Regions from separate parts of the Streptomyces sp. NPDC001415 genome, predicted to be linked through region 1. Evidence: riboswitches for the same ligand, from Rfam matches in the RefSeq annotation. Region 1 holds a riboswitch; each other region holds the start of a gene.
What was found. Region 1 has a riboswitch for cobalamin ahead of ACWC2B_RS05760 (cobalamin biosynthesis protein). Riboswitches for the same ligand answer to the same signal wherever they lie in the genome.
Positions count from the first base shown of each region.

Region 2: another riboswitch for cobalamin. It lies ahead of ACWC2B_RS14840 (ribonucleoside-diphosphate reductase subunit alpha); the one in region 1 lies ahead of ACWC2B_RS05760 (cobalamin biosynthesis protein).
Region 3: another riboswitch for cobalamin. It lies ahead of metE (5-methyltetrahydropteroyltriglutamate--homocysteine S-methyltransferase); the one in region 1 lies ahead of ACWC2B_RS05760 (cobalamin biosynthesis protein).

Region 1 covers NZ_JBSFIE010000003.1:341,181-346,402, reverse strand. Annotated here, with positions in the region: gene ACWC2B_RS05785 (alpha/beta hydrolase) at 1-76, opposite strand, end outside; gene ACWC2B_RS05780 (class II aldolase/adducin family protein) at 409-1,062, opposite strand; gene ACWC2B_RS05775 (lysozyme) at 1,169-1,957, shown strand; gene ACWC2B_RS05770 (anion permease) at 2,088-3,362, shown strand; gene ACWC2B_RS05765 (hypothetical protein) at 3,395-3,616, shown strand; cobalamin riboswitch at 3,718-3,856, shown strand; gene ACWC2B_RS05760 (cobalamin biosynthesis protein) at 3,955-4,911, shown strand; gene ACWC2B_RS05755 (cobyric acid synthase) at 4,893-5,222, shown strand, end outside.
Region 2 covers NZ_JBSFIE010000009.1:114,707-119,928, forward strand. Annotated here, with positions in the region: gene mctP (monocarboxylate uptake permease MctP) at 1-1,536, shown strand, start outside; gene ACWC2B_RS14835 (Uma2 family endonuclease) at 1,610-2,197, opposite strand; cobalamin riboswitch at 2,313-2,441, shown strand; gene ACWC2B_RS14840 (ribonucleoside-diphosphate reductase subunit alpha) at 2,568-4,937, shown strand; gene ACWC2B_RS14845 (ribonucleotide-diphosphate reductase subunit beta) at 4,937-5,222, shown strand, end outside.
Region 3 covers NZ_JBSFIE010000014.1:25,932-31,153, reverse strand. Annotated here, with positions in the region: gene ACWC2B_RS20110 (3-hydroxybutyryl-CoA dehydrogenase) at 31-900, shown strand; cobalamin riboswitch at 1,085-1,305, shown strand; gene metE (5-methyltetrahydropteroyltriglutamate--homocysteine S-methyltransferase) at 1,459-3,780, shown strand; gene ACWC2B_RS20100 (acyl-CoA thioesterase) at 3,794-4,291, shown strand; gene ACWC2B_RS20095 (diaminopropionate ammonia-lyase) at 4,378-5,222, opposite strand, start outside.

The DNA of each region.
Region 1 (5,222 bases):
GTCCGGCGACGACCGCCGCCGCGCCGACGCCGAGGAGTGTGGTGACGGCTGCAGCCGTCTTGGTAGCGGGGCGCACCCCTCCAGTCTCGGCTCGGGGCCGCCGGGGTGCCAGTGGGCGGAGCCCATCGGGGTCGGCGGCCCCCGGCCAGGGTCTGTCCGGCGGGTGTGGTCGCCGTCGAGGTGGCTCGGCCTTGTGGTGCTGGTGAGCGGGGGTCCGGTGCGTCCAGCCGCAAGGCGGAGGAGGGCGGCGACGCGATGGGGGCCCTGTCCGAGCGGAGCCGAGAACTTGAGGGAGTCGGCAACCGACGACAACGCGGCTGGGGGTCCCCCTGGCCCATTAGGCCCATTAGGCCTTGAGGGAGGGCGCGCCAGGGCCGCGCGTCCCGGACAAGATCCGCCGGACGGACCCTAAGGCTGCCCGTATCCCCGCAGCCGGTCGGCGGCCTCGTCGAGCTGGGCGGGGCTGAGCAGGGACGGGGTGCGGCCGGGCAGGGCGGCGGCGGTGAGCCAGACCCGGCACATCCACTCCAGTTGGGCGGTGCGGTCGTAGGCCTGGGCGAGCCCGGTTCCGTAGGTGACGGTTCCGTGGTTCTGCAGGAGGCATCCGGTGCGGCCGTCGAGGGCGCGCAGCATGTTCTGGGCCAACTCCTCGCTGCCGTACAGGGCGTACGGGGCGACTCGGACGGGGCCGCCGAGCGCGGCCGCCATGTAGTGGACCAGGGGCAGCTCGGTGACGAGGGTGGACACGGCCGTGGCGTGCACGGCGTGGGTGTGGACGACGGCCCGCGCGTCGGTGTTCCGGTACACGGCGAGGTGCATCGGGATCTCGCTGGTGGGCCGGAGCGTGCCCATGACCTGGTGGCCTTCGAGGTCGACGGCGACGGTGTCGGCGGGGCCGAGCCGGTCGTAGGGGACGCCGGTGGGAGTGACCAGGACCAGGTCGCCGACGCGTACCGACACATTGCCCGAGGTGCCGACGACCAGCCCTTCCGCGGCGGTTCTGCGTGCGGTGTCGATCAGTTCGGCCCATGCCGCGGCGGTCGCCGCCTCGTCGTCGCTCATGCGGCCGATCCTGCCAGGGCGGGGGCGGCCGGGGTACGGGAGTTGGACTGGATCTTCCACTAGCCTCTGGGTGCTTTGTTCCGTACACCGGAATTCTGGGGGGATCATGGCTGGTGACCGCAATGCGCTGCCGCGCCGGGCCCGGGTGCGGGCCGCCGCGCTCACGGCGTCCTTGGCCGCGCTGGCGCTGGGCTGTGCGGCGCTCGCGGCGCTGCCCGCCGCGTCGGCCGCGGACAAGCCGCTCGGCCACGACGTCTCCTCGCACCAGAAGAACGTCGACTGGGGCGCGGCGAAGGGTCTGGGCGCCTCGTTCGTCTACGTGAAGGCGACCGAGTCGACGACGTACCGCAATCCCTACTTCGGGCAGCAGTACGACGGCGCCCGGCAGGCGGGCCTGGTGCGCGGGGCCTACCACTTCGCTCTGCCCGACCAGGCGTCCGGCCGGGCGCAGGCCGACTTCTTCGTGGGCAACGGCGGCGGCTGGTCGGACGACGGCCGGACGCTGCCGCCCGCGGTCGACCTGGAGCACAACCCGTACGGCGAGAACACCGACGACAGCTCCGGCGCCGGCGCCAAGTGCTACGGCCTGAGCCCGGCCGCGATGACCGCCTGGATCTCGGAGTTCAGCGACGAGGTGCGGCTGCGCACCGGGCGCCGGCCGGTGATCTACACGACCGCGGGCTGGTGGAACGACTGCACCGGCCACAGCAAGGCCTTCGCTGCGACCCATCCCCTGTGGCTGGCCCGGTACGCCGACACGCCGGGCCCGCTGCCGGCGGGCTGGTCGTACTGGACGTTCTGGCAGTTCCAGAACGGGAGCGGGAGCCTGCCGGGTGACCAGAATCTCTTCAATGGGAGTTTCGAGCAGTTGAGGCGGTTCGCGGCGGGCCGCTGAACGGCCTCGGCGGGCCGACCGGGAGAGAGAAGAGGCTACGGACACCGATGCGCCCGCCTCAGTTCATCTTCCGTTCACTCAGGTTACTTACGTTCGTCCAGCCACTGACGTCGAACGATTGCCTGGGTAAATGGAACACATCACGCTGCTGCTCGCGATTGTGATCGTGACAGCTCTCGTGTTCGATTTCACGAACGGTTTCCATGACACCGCCAACGCGATGGCCACCACCATCTCGACCGGCGCCCTGAAGCCCAAGACGGCGGTCGCCATGTCCGCCGCGCTCAACCTGGTCGGCGCGTTCCTGTCAGTGGAGGTCGCCAAGACGATCTCCGGCGGGATCATCGACGAAAAAGGCATCAGAACCGAGGTCATCTTCGCGGCCCTGGTCGGTGCCATCCTCTGGAACCTGCTGACCTGGCTGCTCGGTCTGCCCTCCAGTTCCTCGCACGCCCTGTTCGGCGGCCTCATCGGCGCCGCGGTCATGTCGGCGGGCTGGTCCTCGGTCAACGGCTCGACCGTGGTCACCAAGGTGCTGCTCCCCGCCGTCGCCGCGCCGATCGTCGCGGGCGTCGCCGCGATGCTGGCCACCAGGCTGACGTACCGGATCAACCGGAACACCGACGAGAAGGCCACCGCCAAGGGCTACCGCGCGGGCCAGATCGCCTCGGCCGGCCTGGTCTCGCTCGCCCACGGCACCAACGACGCCCAGAAGACGATGGGCATCATCACCCTCGCCCTGGTCACCGGCGGTGTGCTGCACCCGGGCGCGAACCCCCCGCTGTGGGTCATCGTCTCGGCCGGTCTGGCCATCGCGATGGGCACCTACCTCGGCGGCTGGCGCATCATCCGCACCATGGGCAAGGGCCTGACCGAGCTGCGCCCGCCGCAGGGCTTCGCCGCCCAGACCGGCGCCGCCACCGTCATCCTGGCCTCCTCGCACATCGGCTTCTCGCTCTCCACCACCCAGGTCTGCTCGGGTTCCGTCATGGGCGCGGGCATCGGGCGCAAGGGCGGTGTGGTGCGCTGGTCCACCGCGAGCCGGATGGCCGTCGCCTGGGTGCTGACGCTGCCGGCCGCCGGCCTGGTCGGCGCGGGCGCGGAATTCCTCACCAAGCAGGGCACGTGGGGCATCGTCGCCGTCGCGATCCTCCTGATCGCCGGTTCGGGCACCATCTGGAAGCTGTCGCGCCGCCAGCCGGTCGACCACCACAACGTCACCGCCGACGAGATCGGCGAGGCCCCCGCGGCCGAGCCCGCCGGTGTCGTCACCACCGCGATCGCCGCGGTCACCCCGCCGCCGACCGTCGCGGCCGCGGCCGCCGCGGCCACCGACCTCAAGGCCACGATCCAGGCCCCGGCCCCGGTGGCCCCCGCCGATCCGCCCACCCCGGCGACGGTCTGACCCCGGTTCTCCGGCACAGCTAAGGAATCCTCATGCACATCGACTGGGCAGCTCTCGGCTCCGTCTTCGGCGTCAGCCTCGCGGTGACCGTCGGCCTGGTGGGCCTGTTCACCCTCGGCATCGTCGGCCTCACCAAGCGGGAGGCCGCGGCCTCGGGCACCGGCAATGTGGCGATGGCCCGCACCGGTGCGTACGCCTGCTTCGCGGCCTGCGCGGCGGCCGTCGCGTACGGGATCTATCTGATCGTCGCCTGACCCGCCCGCACCACCCGAACCGCCCTTCGGCCCCCGCCGGAGGGCGGTTCCGCGTGGCGTCGCACACTCTCTCGCGCCGCAGGTCAACAGCAAGTTGACGGGTGTTCTCGCAGCGTGGTGGACTGCACCGGCCAGCTACGGCGGCAGAAGAGGAAGCCGGTGCGAATCCGGCGCGGTCCCGCCACTGTCACCGGGGAGAGATCCCCGCGAGCCAGGAACTCTCACCGCCGGTCACGTCGAACCAGGGCGCGGACACCCTGAGTGAGGACATACCGCCATGCGCGCCTGCCCGTTGAGACCTTCCCGCCCTTCCCGCGTCGCCCTGGCGGGCTGACCGCATGCGGGCCGATCGCACCTTCGCCTACGGCGCCACGGCCGGACTCCTCGGCGACCTCCTGCTCGGCGATCCACGCCGCGGGCATCCGGTCGCCGCGTTCGGACGCGCGGCCGGCGCCGTCGAGCGCGCCCTGTGGCGCGACCACCGCGGCTGGGGCGCGCTGCACACGCTCGTGTGCGCGGGCGGCGCCGTGGGCGGCGCGCTCCTGCTCTCCCGTGCCGTACGAGGTCGGCCCGCCGCATCCGTCGCGCTGACCGCCGCCGCCACCTGGACGGTGGTCGGCGGCACGTCGCTGGGCCGCGAGGCCCGGGCCATCGGCGGGGCGCTGGCCGCGGGCGACGTGGAGGTGGCCCGGGAGCGCCTGCCTCACCTGTGCGGGCGCGACCCGCAGTCCCTGGACGCGGACGGCATCGCGCGGGCCGTCGTCGAGTCGGTCGCCGAGAACACTTCGGACGCGGTCGTCGGCGCCCTGGTGTGGGGCGCGCTCGCGGGCGTGCCGGGCCTGGTGGGCTTCCGGGCGGTCAACACGCTGGACGCGATGGTCGGGCACAAGTCGGCCAGGTACCGCAGGTACGGCTGGGCCTCGGCGCGCCTGGACGATGTGGCGGGCTGGCCGGGCGCCCGCCTCACCGCCGTCCTCGCCGCGCTCGCCGGCCCGGACACCAAGGGCGCGGTACGGGCCTGGCGCGCCGATGCGAGCAGGCACCCGAGCCCCAACGCGGGCCCGGTCGAGGCCGCGTTCGCGGGGGCGCTGGGCGTACGGCTCGGGGGCACGCTCTCCTACGCCGGCCGCGTCGAGCACCGGCCGGTCCTGAACGCGTCCGGGCGGGCCGTCGGCGTCACGGACATCGAACGGGCGGTACGGCTCTCGCGCAGGGTGGGCTGGCTGACGCTGGCCGCCTCCGTCGCGACGAGGGCCGCTGTGAGGAAGGGACGTACATGGGTGGCGGGCTGCTGATCGCGGGCACGACCTCGGACGCCGGCAAGAGCGTCGTCACGGCCGGGATCTGCCGCTGGCTGGTGCGCCAGGGCGTCAAGGTCGCGCCCTTCAAGGGCCAGAACATGTCGCTGAACTCGTTCGTCACGCGCGAGGGCGCGGAGATCGGCCGGGCGCAGGCAATGCAGGCGCAGGCGGCGCGCGTGGAGCCGAGTGCGCTCATGAACCCGGTGCTGCTCAAGCCGGGGAGCGACCGCTCCAGCCAGGTGGTCCTGATGGGCAAGCCGGTGGGCGAGTTGAGCGCCCGCGGCTACCACGGGGGCAGGCAGCAG
Region 2 (5,222 bases), on a different contig from region 1:
CGCTGGCGCAAGGCCGAGAACGAGGCGAGCCTGGACGAATGGGGCCTGGGCGGGCGGTCGTTCGGCACCTGGGTCACCTGGTTCCTGCTCGGCGGCGACCTCTACACGGCTTATACGTTCGTGGCGGTCCCGGCGGCGATCTACGCGGCGGGCGCGGCGGGCTTCTTCGCCGTCCCGTACACGATCCTCGTCTACCCGCTGATCTTCACCTTCCTGCCGCGCCTGTGGTCGGTCTCGCACAAGCACGGCTACGTCACCACCTCGGACTTCGTGCGGGGCCGGTTCGGCTCCAAGGGCCTCTCCCTCGCGGTCGCGATCACCGGCATCCTCGCGACGATGCCCTACATCGCGCTCCAACTGGTCGGCATCCAGGCCGTGTTGGACGTCATGGGCGTGGGCGGCGAGTCCGACAACTGGTTCGTGAAGGACCTGCCGCTGCTCATCGCGTTCGCGGTGCTCGCGGCGTACACGTACTCCTCGGGACTGCGGGCCCCCGCGCTGATCGCGTTCGTGAAGGACGGCCTGATCTACCTGGTCATCGCGGTGGCGGTCATCTACATCCCGATCAAGCTGGGCGGCTTCGACGCCATCTTCAGCGCGGCGCAGCACAAGTTCGCGGGCCCGCCCGGCGGCAAGCCCACCGGGGCGATCGCGCCCGGCGAGAAGAGCCAGTGGACGTACGCCACCCTCGCGCTCGGCTCGGCGCTCGCGCTGTTCATGTACCCGCACTCGATCACCGCGACGCTGTCCTCGCGCAGCCGCAACGTGATCCGGCGCAACACCACGATCCTGCCGCTGTACTCGCTGATGCTGGGCCTGCTCGCGCTGCTCGGCTTCATGGCGATCGCGGCCGGCGTCAAGGTCAGCAACGGCCAGCTGGCGATCCCGCAGCTCTTCGAGGACATGTTCCCGGACTGGTTCGCGGGCGTCGCCTTCGCGGCGATCGGCATCGGCGCGCTGGTCCCGGCGGCGATCATGTCGATCGCGGCGGCAAACCTGTTCACGAGGAACATCTACAAGGACTTCATCAAGCCGGACGCGTCGCCCGCGCAGGAGGCCAAGGTCTCCAAGCTGGTCTCGCTGGTGGTGAAGATCGGCGCGCTGGTCTTCGTCCTCACCATGGACAAGACGGTCGCCATCAACTTCCAGCTCCTGGGCGGCATCTGGATCCTGCAGACGTTCCCGGCCCTGGTAGGCGGCCTGTTCACCCGCTGGTTCCACCGCTGGGCGCTGCTCGCGGGCTGGGCGGTCGGCATGGCGTACGGCACGCTCGCCGCGTACGGGGTGGCCTCGCCCACGCAGAAGCACTTCGGCGGCTCCTCGAAGGAGATCCCGGGCATCGGCGAGATCGGCTACATCGGCCTCACCGCGTTCGTCCTGAACGTGGTGGTGACGGTGGTCCTGACGGTGATCCTGCGCGCGGCGAAGGCCCCCGACGGCATCGACGAGACCTCGCCCGAGGACTACACGGCGGACGCCGGCGACCCGGGCGTGGCCACGGAACTCCCGCCGGCGACGGCGGGTTCGGCCCACTGAGTTCTGGTCGTACGCGTACGCAGAAGGGCCGCCGCATCCGGGGAGGGTGCGGCGGCCCTTCTGCGTACGGGGGTCAGCGCACCCAGTCCTTGAGCACCTCTGTCTGGAGGGTGATGTCCACCGGATCGGGCAACTCGATGTCCCTGCCGAAGGGCAGCGTGCGCACGTTCGCGTACCGGCGGCCTTCGGGCTCGCTGTAGACGGAGATCTCGCACTTGGCCCGGTCGATCAGCAGGTATACGGGAATGCCCGTCTCCGCATAGGCCTGAGGCTTCTCGACGTGGTCCCGCCGGTGAGTGTCCGAGTCCCACGAGGTCACCTCGACCACCATGAGAATGGGGTCCGGGTCGACCCAATCGCCCTGCCCGACGAAGGCATCCGGATGAGCCAGCACCGCATCGGGGATGGCGCGCCCCGTCCGGTATTCCTCCGCCTTGATCCCCTGTCCCGGGTGCAGGAAGAGGTCGTCAGGCCGAGCCTGCATGCAGACCTTGAGCAGCCACTGAATGATCCGGTTGTGATCGCCGTCGGGCATGGCCTTGCTCCTGATGACCCCGTTGATGAATTCGAGCCGCGTTCCCTCCCTCTCGCGGGCTGCTATGCGCGCCAGAGCCTCGAATTCGTCGGGCAGCATGTGGGGGCGGTCGGCCATCACGGTCATGCCTCGCTCACCTTCCTCGACGGTGCTGTCTCCGACGATAGCGGAGAGGTACGTCACAGGGGCGCCACATCGCGGCCGACACAACATGTGGGGGCTGCCGCATCCGGAGTCCCCCACATGTATGCTCGTCCTCGCTGTCGCCGCAGGGGAATCCGGTTCGAATCCGGAACTGTCCCGCAACGGTATGACCCGTACCCCTTTGTACGGGCAGAGTCCGATGACCTGCCGATGGCGCGTCCGGGTCGACCGAACCGGACGCCAGACGTCCGGGCCTCGCGGTTGGGCCGGTGGACGACGCGCTCAGGGCTGCCCCGACGCGCGCCGACGCCTCCTCCGAAGGGCCCCGTGCCGAGCGAGGGAGTGCCCCCACGTGACCATCGCCCCTGCGGATCCCGCTTCAGCGATCACCGAAGAGTTGGCGGATGCCCCGGGGACCGCGCTGCTGCGGACCCTGACGGACCTCACCGCCGACCTCGCGGACACCGACCCCGGCCGGGTCGCCGCCGCCGCGCTGCGGGGCCGCAACGCCCGTTCCGACGAGGCCGAGCTGCGCGAGCTGGCCACCGAGGCGGCCGCGGGGCTCATCTCCGAGGACCCGGCGTACTCCCGCCTCGCCGCCCGGCTCCTGACGATCACCATCGCCGAAGAGGCCGCGACCCAGGGCGCGGTGTCGTTCTCCGCCTCGGTCGCCGTCGGCCACCGCGAGGGCCTGATCGCCGACCGCACCGCCGACTTCGTCCGCGCCCACGCGGCCCGCCTCGACGCCCTGGTGGACGCCGCCCTCGCCGACGGCGCCGACGACCGCTTCGGCTACTTCGGCCTGCGCACCCTCTACTCCCGCTACCTGCTGCGCCACCCGATCACCCGCAAGGTCGTCGAGACCCCCCAGCACTTCATGCTGCGCGTGGCGTCCGGCCTCGCCGAGGACGAGTCGGTGCGCGCCCTGGACGAAGTGGCGTCCCTGTACGGCCTGATGAGCCGCCTGGACTACCTGCCGTCCTCCCCCACGCTCTTCAACTCCGGCACCCGGCACCCCCAGATGTCGTCCTGCTACCTGCTCGACTCGCCGCTGGACGAGCTCGACTCGATCTACGACCGCTACCACCAGGTCGCCCGGCTCTCGAAGCACGCGGGCGGCATCGGCCTCTCGTACTCCCGCATCCGCGGCCGCGGTTCGCTGATCCGGGGCACCAACGGCCACTCCAACGGCATCGTCCCGTTCCTGAAGACGCTCGACGCGTCGGTGGCCGCGGTCAACCAGGGCGGCCGGCGCAAGGGCGCCGCCGCGGTGTACCTGGAGACCTGGCACTCCGACATCGAGGAGTTCCTGGAGCTGCGCGACAACACCGGTGAGGACCAGCGCCGTACGCACAACCTGAACCTCGCGCACTGGATCCCCGACGAGTTCATGCGCCGGGTCGACGCCGACGGCCAGTGGTCGCTGTTCTCGCCGGCCGACGTGCCCGAGCTCGTCGACCTGTGGGGCGAGGAGTTCGACGCCGCCTACCGCAAGGCCGAGGCCGCCGGCCTCGCCCAGAAGACCATGCCGGCCCGGGACCTGTACGGCCGAATGATGCGCACCCTCGCGCAGACCGGCAACGGCTGGATGACGTTCAAGGACGCCTCCAACCGCACCGCGAACCAGACGGCCGAGCCCGGGCACACGGTCCACTCGTCCAACCTGTGCACCGAGATCCTGGAGGTGACGGACGACGGCGAGACGGCCGTCTGCAACCTCGGCTCGGTCAACCTCGGCGCGTTCGTGGTGGGCGACGGCATCGACTGGGAGCGCCTGGACGAGACCGTCCGCACCGCCGTGACCTTCCTCGACCGGGTCGTCGACATCAACTTCTACCCGACCGAGCAGGCCGGCCGCTCCAACGCCAAGTGGCGCCCGGTGGGCCTGGGCGCGATGGGCCTCCAGGACGTCTTCTTCAAGCTGCGCCTGCCCTTCGACTCCCCCGAGGCGAAGGCCCTCTCGACCCGGCTCTCCGAGCGGATCATGCTGACCGCGTACGAGGCCTCCACCGACCTCGCCGAACGCAACGGGCCGCTGCCCGCCTGGGACAAGACCCGCACCGCGCGCGGCGTGCTGCACCCCGACCACTACAACGTCGAGCTGACCTGGCCGGAGCGCTGGGCGGCCCTGCGGGAACGTATCGCCAAGGTCGGCATGCGCAACTCGCTGCTCCTCGCCATCGCCCCGACCGCGACCATCGCGTCCATCGCGGGCGTGTACGAGTGCATCGAGCCGCAGGTCTCCAACCTCTTCAAGCGCGAGACGCTGAGCGGTGAATTCCTCCAGGTGAACGGCTACTTGGTGGAGGAGCTCAAGCGGCTCGGCGTGTGGGACGCCCAGTCCCGCGAGGCGCTGCGCGAGGCCAGCGGCTCGGTGCAGGACTTCGGCTGGATCCCGGCCGACGTGCGCGCGCTGTACCGCACGGCGTGGGAGATCCCGCAGCGCGGCCTCATCGACATGGCCGCCGCCCGCACCCCCTTCCTCGACCAGTCGCAGTCCCTGAACCTGTTCCTGGAGACGCCCACCATCGGCAAGCTGTCGTCGATGTACGCGTACGCCTGGAAGCAGGGTCTGAAGACGACGTACTACCTGCGCTCGCGCCCGGCGACCCGCATCGCCCGCGCGGCCCAGGCCACGGCCCCCGTGCCGGCCCAGGTGACGCCGGAAGACGCCGTCGCCTGCTCTCTCGAAAACCCCGAGTCCTGCGAGGCCTGCCAGTAATGAGCTCCACCGAACACAAGAACCTTCTCGACCCGGGCTTCGAGCTGACCCTGCGTCCCATGCGCTACCCGGACTTCTACGAGCGCTACCGGGACGCGATCAAGAACACCTGGACCGTCGAGGAGGTCGACCTCCACTCCGACGTCGCCGACCTCGCGAAGCTGACGCCGGGCGAGCAGCACATGATCGGCCGCCTGGTGGCCTTCTTCGCCACCGGGGACTCGATCGTCTCGAACAACCTCGTCCTCACCCTCTACAAGCACATCAACTCCCCCGAGGCGCGGC
Region 3 (5,222 bases), on a different contig from region 1:
AAACCCTCCGCGGCCAGGAAGGGAGCAGTCATGACCACCAGCATCCAGCGCGTGGGCGTCGTCGGCGGTGGCCAGATGGGGGCCGGGATCGCCGAGGTGTGCGCTCGCGCCGGGCTCGACACCGTCGTGTGCGAGGCCGACGCCCCCGCCGCCCGACGCGCCCGCGAGCGCATCGCCGACTCCCTCCAACACGCCGTGCAGCGCGGCAAGTTGGGCCGCTCCGAGGCCGAGAGCGCGCAGTGGCGGCTCGCGTTCACCACGCGCCTCACCGACCTCGCCGACCGGCAACTCGTCGTCGAAGCGGTCGTGGAGGACCCGGTCGTCAAGGCGGAGGTGTTCACCGCCCTCGACAAGATCGTCGAGGACTCCGAGGCCGTCCTGGCCACCAACACCTCCTCCGTTCCCGTCATGCGGCTCGGCCGGGCCACCAACCGGGCCGACCGCGTGCTCGGGCTGCACTTCTTCAACCCCGTGCCCGTCATGCCGCTGGTGGAGATCGTCACGTCCCTGCACACCAGCGCCCAGACCGCCGCGACGGCCGAGGAGTTCGCCCGGCTCACTCTCGGCAAGACCGTGATCCGCTCGAAGGACCGGGCCGGGTTCGTGGTCAACGCCCTGCTCATCCCCTACGTGCTGGCCGCGGTGCGCATGGCGGAATCCGGCTTCGCCAGTGCCGCCGACGTGGACGCCGGCATGGAGCTGGGCTGCGCCCACCCGATGGGCCCGCTCAAACTCGCCGACCTGATCGGCCTGGACACCGTCGCCTCCATCGCCGAGTCCCTGTACGAAGAGTTCAAGGAACCGCTGTACGCCCCGCCCCCACTGCTGCACCGCATGGTCGAGGCGGGCCTGCTGGGGCGGAAGACGGGCCGGGGGTTCCACACCTACGACCGGGGTTGAGGGGCTCCGGGTGCTGCCGGGCTGAGTGGCCCCGGCAGCCGTGGGCGCGGGGTGGCCTGGGAGGGTCGCCCCGCGTCCGGTCGGTCGGAGTCTGTGTGTGAACTCCGTCCGGATCGGCGTCCGGCGTGCCGCACCTCACCGTGCGGTATGCGCGAACGTGGTTCCCGGGACGCGGGTCGAGCGCATAGGCTGCCCGTGCAGCTGGTTCGCCCCGTCCGCCAGGCGGGATGCGTCGTAAGAGGGAACCCGGTGGGAATCCGGGACTGCCCCGCAGCGGTGAGCGGGAACGACCGCCGTCATACGCACTGGGCCCGGCCGGGTCTGGGAAGCGACGGCCAGTAGATGCCTCGGACAGCATGAGGCGTGCCCGCGAGTCCGAAGACCTGCCACTGCCCGCGTGCGACCGATCGCGCGCGGAGATCCCGGCGACCTCTAGGGCGGGTCGGCGTACGCACCAGCGGCAACGGCCTACACACCGTGGCCCAGGTCCGTCGTCCTTTCGCGCCTTCGTCCCGTTCCGGGGTCCGTTCCACCGAAGAGCTCGCGAAGGAGAGTCTCGTGACCACCAAGTCCGCAGCCGCGGCAGCACGCGCCACCCTGTACGGCTACCCCCGCCAAGGCCCGAACCGGGAACTGAAGAAGGCGATCGAGGGCTATTGGAAGGGCCGTGTCAGCGCCCCCGGACTCCGCCGGACCGCCGCCGAACTGCGGGCGGCCACCTGGCGGCGGCTCGCCGAGACGGGCCTCCACGAGGTGCCGACCGGCGACTTCTCGTACTACGACCACGTCCTCGACACCAGTGTCATGGTGGGCGCCGTCCCCGAACGCCACCGCGGGGCCTTCGCGGCCGACGAGCTGGACGGCTACTTCGCCATGGCGCGCGGCACCCAGGACGTGGCACCCCTTGAGATGACGAAATGGTTCGACACGAACTACCACTATCTGGTGCCGGAGTTGGGGCCGGACACCGCCTTTGCCGCCGACTCCGCCAAGCAGGTCGGCGAGTTGAAGGAGGCCCTCGCGCTCGGGCTCACCGCGCGCCCCGTGCTCGTGGGGCCTGTGACCTATTTGCTGCTCGCCAAACCCGCGCCCGGCGTGGCCGCCGACTTCGAGCCGCTCACCCTGCTCGACCGGCTGCTGCCGGTGTACGCGCGAGTGCTGGCCGATCTGCGGGCGGCCGGAGCCGAGTGGGTACAGCTGGACGAGCCCGCGCTCGTCCAGGACCGCACCCCCGCCGAACTGAACGCCGTCACCCGCGCCTACAGCGAGCTCGGCGCGCTCACCGGTCGCCCGAAGTTGCTCGTCGCCTCGTACTTCGACCGGCTCGGAGAAGCCCTGCCCGTCCTGGCCAAGGCACCGGTCGACGGGCTCGCCCTGGACTTCACCGGCCCCGCGGCCGCCAACCTCGACGACCTCGCCGCGGTCGGCGGGCTGCCCGGCAAGCGGCTCGTCGCGGGGGTCGTGGACGGGCGCAACGTGTGGATCAACGATCTGGAGAGTTCGCTCGCCACCCTGGCCACGCTGCTCGGCCTCGCCGACCGCGTCGACGTGGCCGCCTCCTGCTCACTGCTCCACGTCCCGCTCGACGCGGCCGCCGAACACGGCATCGAGCCGCAGATCGCGCGCTGGCTCGCCTTCGCCCGACAGAAGACGGCGGAGGTCGTCACGCTGGCCCGCGGCCTGTCCCGCGGCACCGGGGCGATCGCGGCCGAACTGGCTGCCAACCGGGCCGACTTGGCCTCCCGCGCCGGTTCGGCCATCACCCGCGACCCGGCCGTACGCGCCCGGACCTCCGCGATCACCGAGGCCGACGCCCGCCGCGCCCAGCCGTATGCCGAACGTGCCGTCGCCCAGCGCGCCCACCTGCGCCTGCCGCCCCTGCCCACGACGACGATCGGCTCGTTCCCGCAGACCGGTGAACTCCGCACCGCCCGCGCCGACCTGCGCGCCGGACGCATCGGTACGGACGCGTACGAGGAGCGCATCGAGGCCGAGATCCGCGAGGTGGTCTCCTTCCAGGAGAAGACCGGCATCGACGTCCTGGTGCACGGCGAGCCCGAACGCAATGACATGGTCCAGTACTTCGCCGAACAGCTCACCGGCTACCTGGCCACGCAGCACGGCTGGGTCCAGTCGTACGGCACTCGCTATGTGCGCCCGCCGGTCCTGGCCGGCGACATCTCCCGGCCCGAGCCGATGACGGTCCGCTGGACGGCGTACGCCCAGTCGCTCACCGACCGACCGGTCAAGGGCATGCTCACCGGGCCGGTCACCATGCTCGCCTGGTCCTTCGTGCGCGACGACCAGCCGCTCGCCGACACCGCCCGACAGGTCGCCCTGGCCCTGCGCGACGAGGTCGACGACCTTGAAACGTGCGGCACTTCGGTCATCCAGGTCGACGAGCCGGCCCTGCGCGAGACCCTGCCGCTGCGGGCGGCCGACCGCCCCGCGTACCTTGCCTGGGCGACGGAGGCGTTCCGGCTGACGACCGGCGGAGTACGGCCGGACACCCAGATCCACACCCACATGTGCTACGCCGAGTTCGGCGAGATCCTCGCCGCCATCGACGACCTGGACGCGGACGTGATCAGCCTGGAGGCGGCCCGCTCCCACATGCGGGTCGCGGACGAGCTGGCCGCGGCGGGCTATCCGCGCGAGGTGGGTCCCGGGGTGTACGACATCCACTCCCCCCGCGTCCCGCCCGAGGCGGAGACCGCGCACCTCATCACCCGGGCCCTGCGCTCCGTACCGGCCGAACGGCTGTGGATCAACCCCGACTGCGGTCTGAAGACCCGCGGTTGGGCAGAGGTCCGCCCGGCCCTCGAACGCATGACGGCGGCGGCCCGGCAGGCCCGTCAGCAGTTGCCCGCCGCGCACTGAAAGGCCCTGTGACGTGGACACCCTCACCGATGGCCCGGCCCACAAGGCACCGGCCGACTCGGGCGTGACCCTCGCCCACATCATGAGCGAGCACGACACCAACCTGTACGGCACCATCCACGGCGGCGTCATCATGAAACTCATCGACGACGCCGCCGCGGCGGCCGCCGGACGGCATGCGGGCGGCCCCGCCGTGACCGTCTCGGTGGACCGGATGACGTTCCTCCTGCCCGTCCACGCCGGCGATCTGGTGAGTGTGCGGGCGTGCGTGGAGTACGCGGGCCGCACCTCGATGGACGTCGGCGTGCGGGCGACCGCCGAGCGGTGGAACGCCTCGGGCCCCACCGCCGAAGTGGCCACCGCCCGCCTGACGTTCGTCGCCATCGGCGAGAACGGCAGCCCCCGTCCCGTACCGGAGCTGCGCCCGGTCACGGCCGAGGACCACCAGCGCCATCTGCACGCCCTGCAACGCCGCGCCGGGCGCGCGCGGCAACGCACGGCCGCGAGCTGAGCGTGGGGCGGGGCGCCGACGGCCCGGCGCCCCGCCCGGGCCCGCAGCTGCCCACGCTACGGGCCCCTCACGTACGCTCGCGCGGCTCAGCCGATGGCTACCGAAAGCCCACCGCCGATGGCGCGCGGGTTGGCGGCCGTGCCCTCGGTGCTCAGCAGCACGACCACCGAGCAGGGGCCGAGCCCCAGCGTCGCACGGCGTTCGTCAGAGCCCGCGCCCATGAGCACCGCGCGCAGGCCGGCGAGCGACGCGGCCCCGCACGGGCCGGAGGAGACGCCGAGGTCCGCGAGGCGGGCGGCCGCGCGGGTGGATTCCGCGTCGGGGATGGCGACGGCTGCGTCCAGGCCGCCCCGCAGGTAGGGCCAGGCGATGCTGGACGGGGTGCCGCAGTTCAGTCCCGCCATCGTGGTGTCGCCGGTGCTGATGCTGAGGGGCGCGCCGAGCGAGAGGCTGTCCAGGACGCAGGACGCGGCCTCCGGTTCCACCGACAGCAGCGCAGGGGCGCGCTCGGACGGACGGCTGCGGTAGTGGGTGACCACGGCTTGCGCCAGCGACCCCACACCCACGGGCACGGCGACGAGGCCGGGCCCCTCGGTGACCCCCTCGGCCGTCAATTGCTCGTCGATCTCGGTGCAGAGGGTGGAGTAGCCCTCGACGATCCAGCCCGGGATCCGCTCGTAGCCCGGCCAGGCGGTGTCCTGGACCAGGACCGAGTCCGCCCCGGCACTCGCCTCGGCCGCCAGGCGCACGGCCTCGTCGTAGGGTCCCGCGACCTCGGTGACCTGCGCCCGCTCGGCGGCGATGGCGGACACCGCACGCGGGTGCACGCCTCGCGGCACGAAGACGTGGGCTCGCTGTCCGAGCAGGCGCGCCATGCGGGCCACCGCGCGGCCGTGGTTGCCGTCGGTGGCGGTCACCAGGGTGACCGGGC